One region of the Sphingomonas sp. Leaf62 genome, then DNA from elsewhere that is predicted to be linked to it. Evidence: predicted binding sites of a transcription regulator. Region 1 holds the regulator's gene; each other region holds the start of a gene.
The links. Region 1 encodes LexA, which represses DNA repair genes until DNA is damaged. Its sites were predicted from a motif close to GTTCCNCNCTTGTTCT; they were not measured.
Positions count from the first base shown of each region.

Region 2: ASE91_RS11460 (ribonucleoside-diphosphate reductase subunit alpha) is a predicted target of LexA. The motif match lies at 2,326-2,341, and genes of this name have one in related genera.
Region 3: ASE91_RS02900 (putative DNA modification/repair radical SAM protein) is a predicted target of LexA. The motif match lies at 1,970-1,985, and genes of this name have one in related genera.
Region 4: ASE91_RS10865 (ImuA family protein) is a predicted target of LexA. The motif match lies at 2,112-2,127, and genes of this name have one in related genera.

Region 1 is NZ_LMLN01000028.1:480,178-484,387, reverse strand. Features, by position in the region: gene moaC (cyclic pyranopterin monophosphate synthase MoaC) at 1-79, shown strand, start outside; gene ASE91_RS13770 (molybdopterin molybdotransferase MoeA) at 429-1,607, shown strand; gene lexA (transcriptional repressor LexA) at 1,661-2,323, shown strand; gene ASE91_RS13760 (alpha-glucuronidase family glycosyl hydrolase) at 2,427-4,210, opposite strand, start outside.
Region 2 is NZ_LMLN01000028.1:3,517-7,726, reverse strand. Features, by position in the region: gene ASE91_RS11475 (GNAT family N-acetyltransferase) at 1-1,055, opposite strand, end outside; gene ASE91_RS11470 (DUF2721 domain-containing protein) at 1,146-1,607, shown strand; gene ASE91_RS11465 (DUF4345 domain-containing protein) at 1,604-2,011, shown strand; gene ASE91_RS11460 (ribonucleoside-diphosphate reductase subunit alpha) at 2,348-4,210, shown strand, end outside.
Region 3 is NZ_LMLN01000003.1:130,924-135,133, reverse strand. Features, by position in the region: gene ASE91_RS02910 (UdgX family uracil-DNA binding protein) at 1-166, opposite strand, end outside; gene ASE91_RS02905 (hemerythrin domain-containing protein) at 166-642, opposite strand; gene ASE91_RS02900 (putative DNA modification/repair radical SAM protein) at 720-1,967, opposite strand; gene uxuA (mannonate dehydratase) at 2,180-3,346, shown strand; gene ASE91_RS02890 (GntR family transcriptional regulator) at 3,394-3,597, shown strand; gene ASE91_RS02885 (LacI family DNA-binding transcriptional regulator) at 3,603-4,210, shown strand, end outside.
Region 4 is NZ_LMLN01000026.1:70,945-75,154, reverse strand. Features, by position in the region: gene ASE91_RS10885 (DUF7146 domain-containing protein) at 1-200, shown strand, start outside; gene ASE91_RS10880 (SOS response-associated peptidase) at 243-866, opposite strand; gene ASE91_RS10875 (HU family DNA-binding protein) at 918-1,187, opposite strand; gene ASE91_RS10870 (hypothetical protein) at 1,399-1,941, opposite strand; gene ASE91_RS10865 (ImuA family protein) at 2,146-2,907, shown strand; gene ASE91_RS10860 (Y-family DNA polymerase) at 2,822-4,210, shown strand, end outside.

The DNA of each region.
Region 1 (4,210 bases):
CGACAAGATGATGGTAATCGAGGGGATCTGCGTGCTGGAAAAGCAGGGCGGCAAGTCCGGGAATTGGGTGCGGGGGTGATCGGGACCGGGCGCGATATCTCGTCTGCTCTCGCCCTGTGTTGAAGTACCACCCTTCCGCCACCAAACGCCGCCCCGGACTTGACGGAGATCTGTACGAAAGTACCGATCCCTCGCCTCTGCCGTACCCCAGCGCAGGCGGGGGTCCAGGGTTCCAAGCGTAAGCCGTTGTTCTGTCTGGCGCTGGACCCCCGCCTGCGCGGGGGTACGGAAGGGTAGGAATAAGTACGTTCGCAAAAGTCCCGACTTGATCCCGGCTCCCGCCACCTTCTCGCCGCTCGACAAAAGCGAAACTCCGGATCAAGTCCGGAGCAACGAAACGCCCCTCCTAACGATATGAAGGCCGACCCATGCGCCTCCTCCCCGTCGCCGAAGCCCAAGGCCGTGTCCTCGCGCTCGGTCGCGCCACCGCCGCCGAAACTCTCCCCATCGCCGACACTATCGGTCGGTTCGCCGCGACGGACATCGTCGCGCGCCGGACCCAGCCGGCGCGCCCGCTATCGGCGATGGACGGCTATGCGATCCGCTTCGACGATCTGCCCGGCCCGTGGGACGTCATCGGCGAAAGCGCTGCCGGTGCCTCCTTCGCCGGCACCGTCGATGAAGGCCAGGCGACCCGCATCTTCACCGGCGCGGCGATGCCGACCGGCACCGACTGCGTGCTGGTGCAGGAGGAGGCGACGCGCGACGGTGACTGCCTGCACCTGTCGGGCGAAGGTCCGGTCCGGGGCGGCAATGTCCGTCGCGCCGGCCTCGATTTTCGTGAAGGCGAGCTGCTGATCGCGGCAGGCGAACGCATTACCCCTGCCCGCGCAGCGCTGGCCGCGATCGCCGGGCACGGCACACTGTCGGTCGGTCGTCGCGTCCGCGTCGCCATCGCCGCCACGGGGGACGAGCTGGTCCCCGCCGGACAGCCGATCGGCGACGACCAGCTGCCCGAAACCAACGGCTTGATGCTGGCGGGACTGCTCGCCGACCTGCCGGTCGACCGCATCGATCTTGGCATCCTGCCCGACCGGATGGAGGCGCTGGTCGACGCTTTTGCCGGCGTGGAATGCGACCTGCTCGTTACCACCGGCGGCGCGTCGGTCGGCGACCATGATCTGGTCCGGCCGGCGCTGGCGGCGGCGGGCGGGACGCTCGATTTCTGGCGGATCGCCCTGCGGCCCGGCAAACCGATGCTAGCGGGAACGCTCCGCGACGCGGCGGTGCTCGGGCTTCCCGGCAATCCGGTGTCATCCTATATCACCGCGCTGTTGTTCGTCCGTCCGCTGGTCGCGCGGCTGGCCGGTGCCGCCGATCCGCTGCCCCGCACGTCCCGTGCCATGCTGGCGCATCCGCTGCCCGCCAACGGACCGCGGCAGGATTATCTGCGGGCGACGCTCATCGACGGGCAGGCATCGACCGCCGCCATTCAGGACAGTTCGATGTTACGGACGCTCGCCCGCTCGGACTGCCTGATCGTACGCGCGCCGCACGCGCCGGCGGCGGAAGCGGGCGACTCGGCGGAAATCCTGCAACTAGCTTGACGGCAAGAAAATCGTTTCCTATTGGTTCCACGTCTGTTCCGACGGAGAACCCCATGTTGACGCGTAAGCAGCACGAGCTGATCTGCTTCATCGATGACCGGTTGCGCGCGACCGGCGTCTCCCCTTCGTTCGAGGAGATGAAGGAGGCGCTCGATCTCAAATCGAAATCGGGCGTGCATCGCCTGATCTCGGCGCTGGAGGAACGCGAGTTCATCCGTCGCCTGCCGAACCGCGCCCGCGCACTCGAAGTGCTGCGGATGCCCGAGCGCCCTGTCGCGAAGAAGGTGGCGGCCAAGCCTGCCGCCGCGCCCCGGCCCGCGCCGCAGCCCGCCAACGACGTCGTCGAATTGCCGCTTCACGGTCGCATCGCTGCCGGCGTCCCGATCGAGGCGATCGAGGGTCAGGCGACGCTGCCCGTTCCCGCCGCGCTGCTCGGGGCTGGCGATCACTATGCGCTCGAAGTCGCCGGTGATTCGATGGTCGAGGCGGGCATCCTCGATGGCGACTATGCGCTGGTTCGCCGCACCGAAACGGCACGCGACGGGGAAATCGTCGTTGCGCTGATCGAGGATAGCGAAGCGACGCTCAAATATTTTCGTCGCGAAGGGGCGATGATCCGTCTCGATCCGGCCAATCGCAGCTACGACCCGCAACGCTATCGCCCCGAACAGGTGCGCGTACAGGGCAAGCTGGCCGGCCTGCTCCGCCGATATTGAATGAATAGGAGCGATTCGCGGTTGCGCGCATAACGCGTGCGAGTGTGACTTTCGTGACCTTTGACGCCCCGTCCAGCGTTGATCGCCGGGCGGGGCGTTGTCGTTACTTGCCGTTCCCCGGTGCCCATGGCGTCCGTATCGCCTTGTAATAGCTCAGCGGATGCGGCGGCGGCGTCACCCCGGCCGGCAGCGGACGGCCAGATACCTCGGCGAAATAGGCGATACACGCATCGCGCCACCACTGCGCCTCCTGCCGCTGGATCGCGAGGAACTGACGGACCTCGGCAAAGCGTTGTGCATCGACCTGTCCCTCGATCGCCGCCCACTGCCCCTGCATCGCCGTCACCTCGGCCACGCCCCGGTCGTACCGCGCGACCAGTTCCTCCCACAGCGTTCGTCCCGACTCCATCCGCCGATCCCATGACGCATGGTGGAACCACAGCAGCAGGTTTTCCGGCACCGCCTTAGGATCGCTGAACCGCCGGGCCAGCACCGGCGCATATTGTGCCGCCGCATCGCTCCCCGTCGGCGTCCGGTCGAACCCGATCCCGTTCCGGTCCGCCTTGTGGAAATAGACCGGGTTCCAGTCCGCCCGCGCCAGATCGTCGACCCATGGCCCCGGCCCATAATGATGCCCGGTCGCGAACAGGTGGTTCAGCCCCAACGGCATCATATAATCCACGACCGCCTCGTGCGACCGCATCATCATCGGGACGATCGGCTCCGCTGCGGCGGCACCCCAGGTCATCGCCGCCCAGTTGCGGGCGATCTCACGCGCGTCGTCGTCGGGGTTCCACGCCAGTCGCCCGAACGCATACCAGTTCGCCTGATCGAACTGCGATCCCGACCAGTTGCGATCGGTACCGATATTGGACACGCCCGCGATTCCCGTCAGCGCCCCCGGTCGCACCGGCCGGTCGAGCACATCGGCGACCGTCGTGCCCTTGCGCGGACGATAGGTGTCGCTGCGCAGGACCTCCTGCCACATCGTGCCGAGATAGACGAGGTGCGTGGCGAACCCCATATATTCCTTGGTGATCTGCACCTCCATCATCAGCGGCGTGCGCGGCATCGCCCCGAACAGCGGATGGAATGGCTCGCGCGGCTGAAAATCGATCGGCCCGTTCTTGACCTGCACGATGACATTGTCGGCGAACTTGCCGTCCAGCGGCGCGAACTCGCTATAGGCCTGCCGCACCCGGTCCTCGGGCTTTTCGCTAGCATAGACGAACGCGCGCCACATCACGATCCCGCCATGCGGCCTGACCGCTGCCGCCAGCATGTTCGCGCCGTCGGCATGGCTGCGCTTGTAATCGCCCGGTCCGGGCTGCCCTTCGGAATTGGCCTTGATCAGGAACCCGCCGAAATCGGGAATGCGGGCATAGATGTCGTCGGCCTTCGTCTTCCACCACGCCGCGACCTGCGGATCGAGCGGGTCGGCGGTCTTCAGCCCCCCGATCTCGATCGGCGCCGAAAACCGCGCCGAGACATAGACCTTGATGCCCCATGGCCGGAAGATCGCGGCCAGCTTCTCGATCTTGCCGATGAACTCGGGCTTCAGAATATCGGCGCTGGCATTGACGTTGTTCAGGACCGTCCCGTTGATACCGATCGATGCGTTGGCGCGCGCGTAATCGGTATAACGCGGGTCCGCGAAACCGGGCAATTTCTGCCAGTCCCATAGCGACCGGCCGGCATAGCCACGCTCGACATAGCGATCGAGATTATCCCAATGGTTGAGCAATCGCAGGCCCAGCTTCGGCCGATCGGTCACCGAAATATTGGCCAGGCTGCCGGTCGTCTGCGCAATCCGCAGCAACCGGAACGCGCCGTACAGCACGCCGATCGGACTGTTCGCAGCGACGACCGTCCTCCGTTTGCCGTCGA
Region 2 (4,210 bases), 480 kb from region 1:
CAGCGTCGCGCCAGCACGCGGCCGGCAAGCGCCGGCAGGCCGGGCCGCAGGAACAGCCAGTCGCGGATCGCCGGCCCCCGTTCGGCACCGATCAGGCCCTTATACCCGCTGTCGCCGGCACCCCAGTCGACATGGGTGACGCCGTCGGCGACGGCGCGGACGAGGTTGCGGTAATAAAGCAGCCGCCCCGGCGAGCGCTGGCCGTAGGTCGCGTCATAGCTGTTGGCGACCGCATATTTGTGCTGGCCGGCATTGATATCGAACGAGAAGGCGGCGGGCTTTCCGTCCATCCGGAGCAGCGCGACCCACATCATGCCCGCCAGCACCGGATCGGTCGCCGCCGCCCGCCAGAATCGACCATGGCCGGTCTCGGTAAATTTGGCGTCGCGACCATCGGTGCGGTCGGCAAGCCAGCTCGCTGTCTCGATCGTGGCGAGATCGTCGAACAGACCGGACTGCCAGTCCGCGCCGCTGGCGAACGACCAGTCGGGGATGCCGAGCGCCGCCAGATGCTTTTCGTTGAAGCGATTCTTGCGCAGCGTCGACAGCCGCGGCCAGACACCCTCGGCCTGTCGTGCGGCGATATCGAGGAGATAGCTGTCGGCGATGAAGCGCGGCAGCGCGCGCCAGCCACCGGCCCGCGCCGCGTCCAGCAGCCCGGCGAGCATCGGATCACCGTCATAGACCGGTCCCAGCCGGAACCCGCGCACCTGCCGCCCCGCTTCGTCCAGCAGTGCGGCGAAATCGCCCGGCCCGGCATCCTGCGCGACGGGGCCGCTGCGGAACGGCCAGTAGCTGCCGGGCACCTGCGCCATCCGCAACGGCGCCGGTCCCAGTCCGATCAGCGGCAGCGCCGCCATCGCCTGCCCGCCACGTTCGACCAGCAGCGTCCGCGCCGTACCGCCATAGGCGTCGATCGCCGCCGCATACCATCGGCGGCGCAGGAAGCGGTGGGTTGGCGCGGCCGACGCGGTGACGGCATCGATCGCATCGGGCAAACCGGCGATCATCCGGGCAATGGAGGGGGAAGCGGGCGACAACATGGGCAGCATCATGCCCATAACCGGTTACGATTGGGTAGCGATCCCGGGTTGCGCACGCCACGCGACCTTGCCCGGCCCGGCCCGTCACTGCATATCGGGTGCGTGGAATTCGAACCTGTCCTGTCGACCGTCGCCAAGACGATCCAGACCGCCATCGCGCCGGTCTTCCTGTTGGCGGGGATCGGCGCGATCCTGAACGTCATGGTCGGGCGACTGGCGCGGATCGTCGATCGTGCCCGCGACCTCGAAAAGCTGCACCCGTCGTCGATCGGCCCGGAACATGCGCGGCACGTGTTCGAACTGCGGCTGCTCGACCGGCGCATCCGCGTCATCAACAATGCGGTATTCCTGGTCGTGCTGTCGGCCGTCGCCAACTGCACCGTCGTCGCCATGCTGTTCATCGCCGAACTGCTCGACCTCGGCCTCGGCAAGGCGGTCGCGATCGCCTTCGTCCTGTCGATGGTGTTGCTGATCGGCGGGCTGGTCTGGTTCCTGTTCGAGGTGCGGATGTCGGTCCATGCGATTCGCGTCCGCGCCGAATTGCTGGAGCGCGAGCGGACGTGACGCCGCGCCGTGAGCGAACGCTGCTGCAGGTGGCAGTGGCGATCGCCTGTCTCGTCCCACTGTCGGTGGCGACGCTGAGCGTCGTGCGCGGCGCGGCGTGGCTGCAACCGGCTCCCGCGATCGATCTCGACAGTCATTTCCGCTATCTCTCGGGCATCTTCCTCGTCCTCGGCCTCGCCTTTGCCAGCTGCATTCCGGCGATCGAGAGTAAAACCGGCCGGTTCCGGCTGCTCGGCGCGATGGTGGTCGGCGGCGGCCTCGCGCGACTCGTGTCGCTGCTGACGATCGGCATGCCATCGACAGGACATGTCGTCGGGCTTGGTATCGAGCTTGCCGTCGTGCCGCTGCTGCTGTTGTGCCAGACCCGTATCGCGCATCGATATCGGCAGGCGATAACCGCATAAAGTTCCGCCAGGAGGCCCCGTCCGGCGATAGCAATTTTTCTGCGTTCCCGAAAAGTTCGCTTGCATTTCGCGAACCCGGCGGATCGCCGCGCGTCGCGTCGGGAGCGGCGGTCGAGCCGGTCGAGCCGCGCGGCAAAGGTTGTAATTGCCGACTTGCGCGTCGGCCGCTTTCCTACAATTAGTGGTGCCGGACGCAGGACGGGCGCTATGTATTGTGTCACGCCTGCCGGAACCTCCAATGCCGCCGATACTTGTCAAGGGCGATGGCGTGCGCGGACGTTCCGTAGAAATCGACAGGGGCATCGCTCCGTGCTAGAACACAAGAGGAACGGGACGATGACCTTCCAGGATAGTCAGGATGCCCAGATGAACGAACTGCAATTCGCCGATCCGGCCCCCGCCGCCCCGGCCCCGGAACGCACCAGCCACACGGTCGACGCGCAGCTGCACGCGGTCGAGGTCGATCACTCGCGCGACGCACTGCTGACCGATTTCGGCAAGGACACGCTGAAGGACCGCTATCTGCTGCCGGGCGAATCGTATCAGGATCTGTTCGTGCGAGTCGCGTCGGCCTATGCCGATGATGCCGCGCACGCCCAGCGGCTGTACGACTATATCTCGAAGCTGTGGTTCATGCCGGCCACGCCGGTCCTGTCGAACGGCGGCACCGGGCGCGGCCTGCCGATCAGCTGCTATCTCAACTCGGTTCCCGACAGCCTCGAAGGCATCGTCGAGACGTGGAACGAGAATGTTTGGCTGGCGTCGCGCGGCGGCGGCATCGGCACCTATTGGGGCAGCGTGCGCGGCATCGGCGAGCCGGTCGGGCTGAACGGCAAGACCAGCGGCATCATCCCGTTCGTCCGCGTCATGGATTCGCTGACCCTCGCGATTTCGCAGGGGTCGCTGCGTCGTGGTTCGGCGGCCTGCTATCTCGACGTCAGCCACCCGGAGATCGAGGAGTTCCTCGAAATCCGCAAGCCCAGCGGCGATTTCAACCGCAAGGCGCTCAACCTGCACCATGGCGTGCTGATCCCCGACGCGTTCATGGAAGCGGTCCGCGACGGCACCGAATGGGCGCTGAAAAGCCCCAAGGACGGATCGCAGCGCGCGGTCGTCGATGCGCGTTCGCTGTTCCAGAAGCTGGTCGAGACGCGGCTGGCGACCGGCGAGCCGTACATCGTGTTCAGCGACCATGTGAACAACACGATGCCCAAGCATCACCGCGATCTGGGTCTGAAGGTGTCGACGTCGAACCTGTGCAGCGAGATCACGCTGCCGACCGGCAAGGATCACCTCGGCAACGACCGGACCGCCGTGTGCTGCCTGTCGTCGCTGAACCTCGAAACCTGGGACGAATGGAACGGCGACAAGCGGTTCATCGAGGACGTGATGCGGTTCCTCGACAACGTCCTGACCGACTACATCGAGCGTGCGCCCGACGAGATGGCGCGTGCGCGCTATTCGGCCAGCCGTGAGCGGTCGGTCGGTCTGGGTGTCATGGGCTTCCACTCGTTCCTGCAGGCGCGCAGCCTGCCGTTCGAAGGGGCGATGGCGAAGGCGTGGAACCTCAAGATTTTCCGCCACGTCGCTGCGCAGGTGAACGAGGCGTCGATGCACCTCGCCACCGAGCGTGGGCCCTGCCCCGACGCGGCCGACATGGGCGTGATGGAGCGGTTCAGCTGCAAGATGGCGATTGCGCCGACCGCGTCGATCAGCATCATCTGCGGTGGTACCAGCGCCTGCATCGAACCGATTCCGGCGAACATCTACACCCACAAGACGCTGTCGGGATCGTGGTCGGTGAAGAACCCGTATCTCGAAAAGCTGCTGATCGCGAAGTCGAAGAACAGCGATGCGGTGTGGAACACGATCCTCGAGCGCGGCGGTTCGGTGCAGCACCTCGATTTCCTGAGCCAGGAAGAAAAGGACACGTACAAGACCAGCTTCGAGATCGACCAGCGCTGGCTGCTCGAACTGGCCGGCGACCGTGCGCCGTTCATCGATCAGGCGCAGTCGCTGAACCTGTTCATCCCGGCCGATGTCGAGAAGTGGGACCTGCTGATGCTCCACTATCGCGCATGGGAGCTGGGCATCAAATCGCTCTATTATCTGCGGTCCAAGTCGGTGCAGCGCGCCGGGTTCGCCGGTGGTGTCGAGGCGGACAATACGTCCGAGCTGGCCAAGTTCGATCTGGGCGAG
Region 3 (4,210 bases), on a different contig from region 1:
CGGGGGCGTTGCTGTCGACGATCGCCTCGTCGCCGAACAGGTCGGTGGGCAGGTCGCCGACCTGCCACACCACCTCGGATGGTGCAACGCGCTGGGCGGCGAGCGACCTGGCGGCGTCGCGCCACCCGTCGAAATCATCCGCCGCCGCCAGCGCCGCAACCCGCATCAGTCGCGGTCGTCGCCTGCTTCGGACGATTCGGCGATCTCAAGTTCCTTGGGCTTGCGCGTTTCGAACACCGTCGCGATCCGCGCTTCCTCTTCGTCGCTCAATTCCTTGGCGGCGGCGGGAAACATCTCTTCCTCTTCTTCGTCGATATGATGTTCGTAACGATGCCGCATTTCGGCGAAGCGCTGGTTCCATTCGTTGCCGGCGGGATCGAGCTTGGAGATCTCGCCAAGATAATCGTCGATTTCCTTATGCTCGGACACCGAATGTCGCGCCTCGTCGCGCAGCTCGGGATTGGCGAGCATCGTCGCGTACAGCGCCTCTTCCTCGGCAGCGGCATGGGCCGATACCTCGACGCGGAACTCCTCGAACAAGACAGCGCGCTCGTCGCCGCTCGCGGCATCGATCCGCTGGAGCAGGTCGCGGTGCCGGTCGTGATCGGCCTTCAGATCGGCATAGATGCGGGCGTCGGCCATGGGAATTTCCTTCGGGTGGTTCGACCAGACCAACGGCGGCCATCGGCGGAGGTTTCTCTTGCGAGCGGTTTTCAGCGTCAGGCGAACAGCTCCAGCTGGTCGGTCTTCCTGGGTGCCACCACCGGGCGCAATTCGGCGCGATCGGCCAGCACCACCGGTCGCCAGTCATCGGCGATGATGAACGGGCGAAGCTTGGCGACCGAAACCGTCAGCCGCGCGACATCGGCCAACCCTAACCGCCGCCACCGCCGCGCGGTCAGGATCGCGCCCACCGCCTTCACCCCCAGTCCCGGCACGCGCAGCAGCATTTCGCGCGGTGCCCGGTTCACATCGACCGGAAAGCGGTCGCGGAACTTCAAGGCCCATGCCAGCTTGGGATCGATATCGAGCGGCAGCATCCCCGTCGCATCATCGGCGGCGGCACGCACTTCGTCGGGGCGATAGTCGTAGAAGCGCATCAGCCAGTCCGACTGGTACAGCCTATGTTCGCGCATCAATGGCGGGCGTTGCAGCGGCAGGACGGCCGATGCCTCCGGGATCGGGCTGAACGCCGAATAATAGACGCGGCGCAGTGCGAACCGGTCGTACAGCGTCGCCGCCTTGCCGACGATGTCGCGGTCGGTCGCGGCATCCGCCCCGACGATCATCTGCGTCGATTGTCCCGCCGGCGCGAATTTCGGCGCGGATTTATAGCGTTTGCGCGCGTCGCGACCGTCCGCGATCGCATGGGCGACGTCCTTCATCGCCCCCTCGATCTGCGGTGCGGACTTTTCGGGGGCAAGCCGTTTCAATCCCCCGACCGTCGGCAGCTCGACATTGATCGAAACCCGGTCGGCATGGACGCCCGCCAGATGGACCAGCTCGGGATCGGCGTCGGGAATGGTCTTCAGGTGGATGTAGCCGCGAAAGTCGTGGTCCTCGCGCAGCGACCTTGCGACCTCGACGATCTGCTCCATCGTATAGTTGGACGATCCGATGATCCCCGACGACAGGAACAGCCCTTCGATATAATTGCGGCGGTAGAAGCTGAGCGTCAGCGCGACGACCTCCTGCGCGGTGAAGCGCGCGCGACGGACGTTCGACGATTTGCGGTTGATGCAATAATGACAGTCGAAAATGCAGCTGTTGGTCAGCAGGATCTTCAACAGCGAGATACAGCGACCATCGGGGGCATAGGCGTGACAGATGCCCATGCCCTCGGTCGATCCGATCCCCTTGCCGTCGCGTGAATTGCGCTTGGCGGTGCCTGACGACGCGCACGACGCATCATATTTGGCGGCATCGGCCAGGATCGCCAGTTTCTGCCGGGTATCGAGTTGCGCCATCCGTTCAATATATGTTCTGGGGCGTCCGCGACCAAGGGGTAATCCGCCGGGCGCTTACGCCGATGCCGACCGCTGCGCGATGACCCGAAAAACCGCGACGATCGGACTGGGCTGACCAATCTTGCGCACTGGCAAGGTCGATCGCACTGCCCTAGGTTCGTTGGCGAAACCCGTATCCGGGTTCGCAAAGCGGGGAGGGTAGCGATTTGCTGATGACACAGACGATGCGGTGGTTCGGGCCGTCCGACCCCGTGACGCTGGCCGCCATTCGCCAGGCGGGGGCGACCGAGGTCGTCACCGCGCTGCACGACATTCCCAACGGATCCGTCTGGCCGCGCGAAGCGATCGCCGGGCGCCGGGCGATGATCGCGGATGCCGGCCTTGGCTGGAGCGTGGTGGAAAGCCTGCCGGTCCATGACGATCTGAAGAGGTGCGGCCCCGGCTGGGACCGGTACATCGACGCCTATCGCCAGAGCCTGACCAATCTGGCGGCGGAAGGCATCACCGTCGTTACCTATAATTTCATGCCGTTGCTCGACTGGACGCGCACCGATCTGGCGTGGCCGCTGCCCGATGGTGCCCGGGCGCTGCGCTTCGAATGGGAAGCGGTCGCGGCATACGACATCCATATCCTGAAGCGCCCCGGTGCCCCGCAGGACTATCGCCCGGCATTGGTCGATGCCGCCGCGCGGCGGTTTGCGGCAATGGACGATGCGGCGCGCCGCGAGCTGGAGGCGACGATCCTCGCCGGCCTGCCGGGGGCCGAGGAAAGCTTCACCTCGGCGCAATTCCGCGACGCCATCGCCGGCTATGCCGGGATCGATGCCGGCGTGCTGCGCGACAATCTGATCGCGTTCCTCACGGCGGTGTGTCCGCATGCCGACGACCTCGGCATCCGTCTGGTCGTCCACCCGGACGATCCGCCGTTCCCGATCTTCGGCCTGCCCCGCGTCGTCAGCACCGAGCGCGACGTCGCAGCGCTGTTCGATGCGGTGCCCAACCCCTCGAACGGCTTGTGCCTGTGCACCGGATCATTCGGGGTGCGCGCCGACAACGACCTGCCCGGCATGGTCCGCCGACTGGGCGAGCGCATCGGCTTTCTCCATCTGCGTTCGGTCGATCGCGAAGGCGGCGACAGCGCGTTTCACGAGGCCGAGCATCTGCGCGGCGATGCCGATATGGCCGCGGTGGTCGCGGCGGTGCATGAAGTGTCACGCAGCGAGGGGCGCAGCATCCAGATGCGGCCCGACCACGGCCACCAGATGCTCGACGATCTTGGGCGGCGCACCAATCCGGGCTATTCGCTGCTCGGGCGGATGCGGGGGCTGGCGGAGTTGCGCGGGCTGGAACGCGGCATCGCCCACGCGGCCGCCGGCTGAGCGCAGCCTATTGTAACAAGCGGACGGCTATGGGATCGGTCCTCGCGATGAAGCAGCGCAGCGACAAGCTCTACCGGCGGGTTTCGACCGCCATCGCCGCTGCGATCGACAAGGGGTGCCATCCGGTCGGTACGCGCCTGCCCGGTAAACGTGGTCTTGCCGAGGCGTTCGCGGTCAGCCGCCCGACGGTCCGCGACGTGATGGTCGCGCCGGAGCTTCGCGGACTGGTCGTCCGGCGACTCTGCGTCTGACGCCGGTGACCAGACCGCTCGCCGGTACCACCATCGCCGACGTTGCCGCCCGCGCGGGGGTATCGATCCGTACCGTGTCGCGCGTTCTCAACCGATCGCCGCTGGTCAATGCCGTCACCCGTGAAGCGGTCGAGGCAGTGATCGCCGGGCTGAATTTCCGTCCCAGCGCGCGGGCGCGCGGGTTGGCGACCGGGCGCTCCTATCTGCTCGGGCTGGTCCATAACGATCGCAATGCGCTGGTGCTCGACCCCCTGCAACGCGGCATGGTCGGCGCGGCGGCAGCGCGTGGCTATGAACTGGTCGTCCATCCGGTCGCCATCGCGGGCGATCCGGCGGCCGACGTCCTCGATTTCGTGCGCCGCTCGCGGGTCGATGGCGTGGTCGTCGTGCCGCCGGTGTCGGGACTGGCCGGGCTGGCCGATGCGCTGGCCGGCGTGCCGGCGGTGGCGTTATCCTCGGTCGCGCTGTCGGGGTATGACGCGGTGCTGGTATCCGACGAACGCGGCGCGGCGCGCATCGTCGCCGACCACTTGGTCGCGCTCGGCCATCGCCGCATCGCGCTGCTGTCCGGCCCCGCATCTGCCCATTCGGCCTGCGAACGGCGGGCGGGGTT
Region 4 (4,210 bases), on a different contig from region 1:
TCGAACGGCTAGCCTTCGTCGCGATCCCGGAGAAGGTCCGCCGGGTGATCGTTTACGGTGACCGAGGCCGCGCGGCCGACCGCCTGCTGGAAAAGGCACGCGATCACCTGACAGCGAACGGGCGCGAGCTCATCAGCCGCGTGCCCGAGGATCATGACGACTGGAACGACGCCTGGCGCGCGCACCAGCGGAGCGCATGAAACCGCAACTGCGGCAGCTGAATTACGCGGATCATGGGCGTGTCAGCCGAGCCGCATCAACTGGGAAGGGTAGGGGGCGACGAGCCCCTTCAGATCGTCCCATGGTGCCGATAGCCAGCGATCATAGTCGTCGTCGTGAAGGACCACCGGCATCGCCTTTGGATGAATCGGCGCGACGATCGCATTCGGCTCGGTGGTCAAGAACCCATAGGCATTCCCGCGCTCGGTCGGGCGCCAGATTCCGGCAAAAGCAAAAATCGGGCGACTTGGCACGTCGAACCAGTGCAGCGGCTTCTTCCCGTCCTCACCAGGCGCAATCCCGTATTCGGAAAATGCCGTTACGGGCACAAGGCAACGGCGCGCCGGCGTCGTTAGCATCGACCGCCAGAAGCTCGAGCTGAGATTGCGCACGTTGGTCACGTACTTGGTGAGCTTTACGCTTGCGTCGCGCTTGCTCGGCACCTGGGTTGGTACGCCCCACTCCATCCGCTCGATCTTCCGGTCGGCACCGTCCTGGATGACCACTTGGCCGTAGAACGGCGTCTTCTTGCCCGTCGGAAAGATGTCGGGAGCCGGGTAAGTCTCGTCCGGCTCGTAAGGGGGCCGGATGCCGAACGTCGCGGCGATCTCCGCCTGTTTCGCGGTCAGCCTGTATCGATTGCACATTCGAGCACCCTGTCGTTGTGCCGGCAAGCTTTGCCCGCCGGCACTCTGGCCTTAGAGCTTGTCCTTCAAGCCCTTGGCGGGCGTGAACGAGACTTTCTTCGATGCCGCGATCGTCATTGCCTCGCCGGTCGACGGGTTCCGGCCCTGGCGCTCGGGACGATCCTTGACCGAGAACTTGCCGAAGCCGGCGATCGCGACCTCTTCGCCCTTTGCGGCCGCGCCTGCGATATGCTCAAACACAGCGGCAATCGCGGCCTTGGCTTCTGCCTCGCTCGTGCTCGTCGTACCAGCGACGGCCTTGACCAGTTCACTCATATTCATGCTGATGTACTTCCCTTATGAAACTCACACGACCTTAGCCATGACGAGCAACGTTTCAACGACGCTGCGCAATGCGGCCGGCATCGCGGCCATCCGCTCGAGTGATCGAACGTTGGCATATCATCACGTCTTCGAGGATATCGGACTGCGTGCGGACAGGCGCGGCCGCCCAACGGGAGCTTCGGCAGACGTGAAGCCTTGGCGTAGCCACCTACTGTGCACCGCGCTCCCGGGTGACGCGCGGATCTTCGTACAAGTCGCGGGTCGCGCGTAGGCGAAACACGTTCCACCAACGCTGCCAACGATGCTCGGCCGCATCGTGGATCATATGGCACCGCTGGCAGAGCGCCGCGAGATTGCCGGGCATGCTGTTGCCTGGATCGTGATCGAGATGCGCACAAGCCAGCACGACATAAGTCGTTCGTACCGATGCCAGAATGAAGCCGCCCTTGAGCGCGATCCGCTTGCCACGGCCGGAGCGCCAACACACGGCATCGGCATCCCACCAGCGACCATCGCCTAGATGTGCGACCCGACGCATATGCGGCCTCGAGCAGTGCTCGCAGCGCGCGCCGGCCCGATCGAACCGGATCACGTCCGACAGTTGGCGCCAGTCGATCGGGTAAAGCCAGCGGTTTTCAGGGCGGATCGGCATCTCGATTCTATGAGTCAGCCGATGGCAGAACGAAAGCGAAATCTTCTCGGTTTGTTTTTGGTCTCTTGTGTAACCGTTCCACGCGGTGCGTACCGTCAATTTTTGTGCCGAGGTCCGTGATCGTGCGCGGCGATACTGGCAACTCACTCGAGATCGCGCTGTAGAACTCGTGTTCGTTACGACTCCGTACTGTCCGGCCCTCGGCCGCGGTCAAGTGCAAAGACTCGATCCGGCCGACATAAATCCGTTGACCAAGCGTCGGCGGTAACGGAACATAAAGCGAACACGTAGAGTCTAGCCACCATGTCAGCCGTCCTCGATTCGCTTCCCCAGAGCATCGCCCATCTGCGAAGCATCGCGATGCCGCTCGCCGATTACCGCGTCCTGCCGTTCGGGGTTGGCGGCCTGGACAATCGTCTGAACGGGGGAGGGCTCCGGGCTGGAGCGCTGCACGAGGTCGCCGCACGCACCTGTTCCCTGGTCGATGATGCGGCTGCCACGCTGTTCCTTGCCGGTGTCGCCGCGCGAGAAGCGCGGAACACGCGTGCCCCGGTGCTTTGGGCAAGCTGCCGGAACGATCTCTACGCCCCCGGCTTGGCGCAAGCCGGCTTGTCCTCGGCGAACGTGATCTACGCCCAGCCCAAGGACGACGCAGCACTTCTGGCGGTCGTCGAGGACGCGATCCGGGATGGTACGCCGGCAGCGGTGGTGGCCGAGGCGGCAAAGGTTTCGATGGTCGCCACGCGGCGCCTGCAGCTTGTCGCCGCTGAAGCCGACATTCCCGTGCTGCTCCTGCGCCGCTGGCAGGGACGCTCCCAAGACCCGCTCGGCGAGCCCTCCGCTGCCTGGACGCGCTGGCGGGTCGCCAGCGCCCCGTCGCAGCGGCTCGCGGTTGCCGGGGTGGGACGCGCCCGTTGGTCGGTCGAGCTTGCGCGTCAACGCACCGGCGGGTCCTTCTTATTGATCGTGGAGGGGTGCGATGAGACGGGTTGTCTCGCTGTTCCTGCCGCACTTGGCCATCGAGCGGCTGAGACGGCTGGACCGGCACGCCACGCCGCGGCCTGAGCGGTTAGCGCTCCAGCTCCCGATCGACGACGATCCGGGTGAATGCTCTGTCCCCAGGGGTGGCGGATGGCGGCCGGGTGCGCGCTGGGCGCGGGCGCAATCGCTGACCAAGGTCGAGGTTGCCGGCAAGATTGCGGCGCTTCCGGCGCATGCGAAGCCGCCTATGCGCGAACTCGGGCGGCGATCGGAAACCGCGAGCCATCCGTACAAGAGCCAGTCGGTCACCCGACCGGCCATGATCGTGACACGGCCCGCAACCGCGCACGCTCCGCTGGCGCTTGTCGGCAAGGTCGGGCGGCGTGAGGAAGTCGTGGCGGCGTGCGCTGCGGCGGCCTCGCTCGGTATCCATGTCGGAATGGCCGCGACCCATGCCCGCGCGCTGGTGTCCGATCTCGACTTCCGGCCCGCCCAGCCAGAGGCGGACGCGGTTCTGCTCGACCGTCTCGCGCTGCTTGCCGTTCGGCGTTGGTCGCCCATTGCGGCCGCGACGCCGACCGATGGCCTGTGGCTTGACCTCGCCGGCTGCGATCACCTCTACGGGGGAGAAGAGCGCTTTTGCCGACGCCTGCGTGCCTTCTGCCAGCGCGCCGGATTCACCGCGCGCATCGCGGTCGCCGACACGCCCGGCGCTGCGCACGCGCTTGCAAGGTACGGCCGGGAAGATCTGATGATCGTGCCCGCGGGGGAGACGATACGAGCGATATCGCCGCTACCGATCGCCGCCTTGCGGCTGACCGGCACGGCGCTCAGCGCGGCCAAGCGGTTCGGCTTCGAAACCATCGCAGACCTTTTGCCGGTCGCGCGCGGTCCGCTCGCGCGGCGGCTGGGCCTGCCCGCCATCACCCGGCTCGATCAAGCGCTTGGCGGCGTGGCGGAGCCGATCACGCCGCGCGAAGATGTCACGGTTCCAGCCGTCGAGCGCCGCCTGCTCGAGCCGATCGGCACGGCCGAGGCGATCGCTCAGGTGATGGAAGATCTGCTGGGCGATTTGGCCGAGGTGCTGCAGGCGAGGGGGCTCGGTGCGCGATCGCTCCGCCTGTCGGGGCTGTGCGTCGATGGGACTGAACAGGTCGTGGCGGTCGGTACATCGCGGCCGACACGCGACGTCTGCCAACTTCTGCGCCTCATGAAGCTCAGGATCGAGCGCATCGATCCCGGACTGGGGCTTGAGCAGTTCCTGCTGGTGGCACCGCATACCGAGCCGCTCGATGCAGTGGATCTCGGCGCAGTGCTAGCCGGCGAGGTTTTGGTGCGCGACCCCGCGCGCCTCGTCGATGTCGTCGCCGGCCGCATCGGCCCGAAT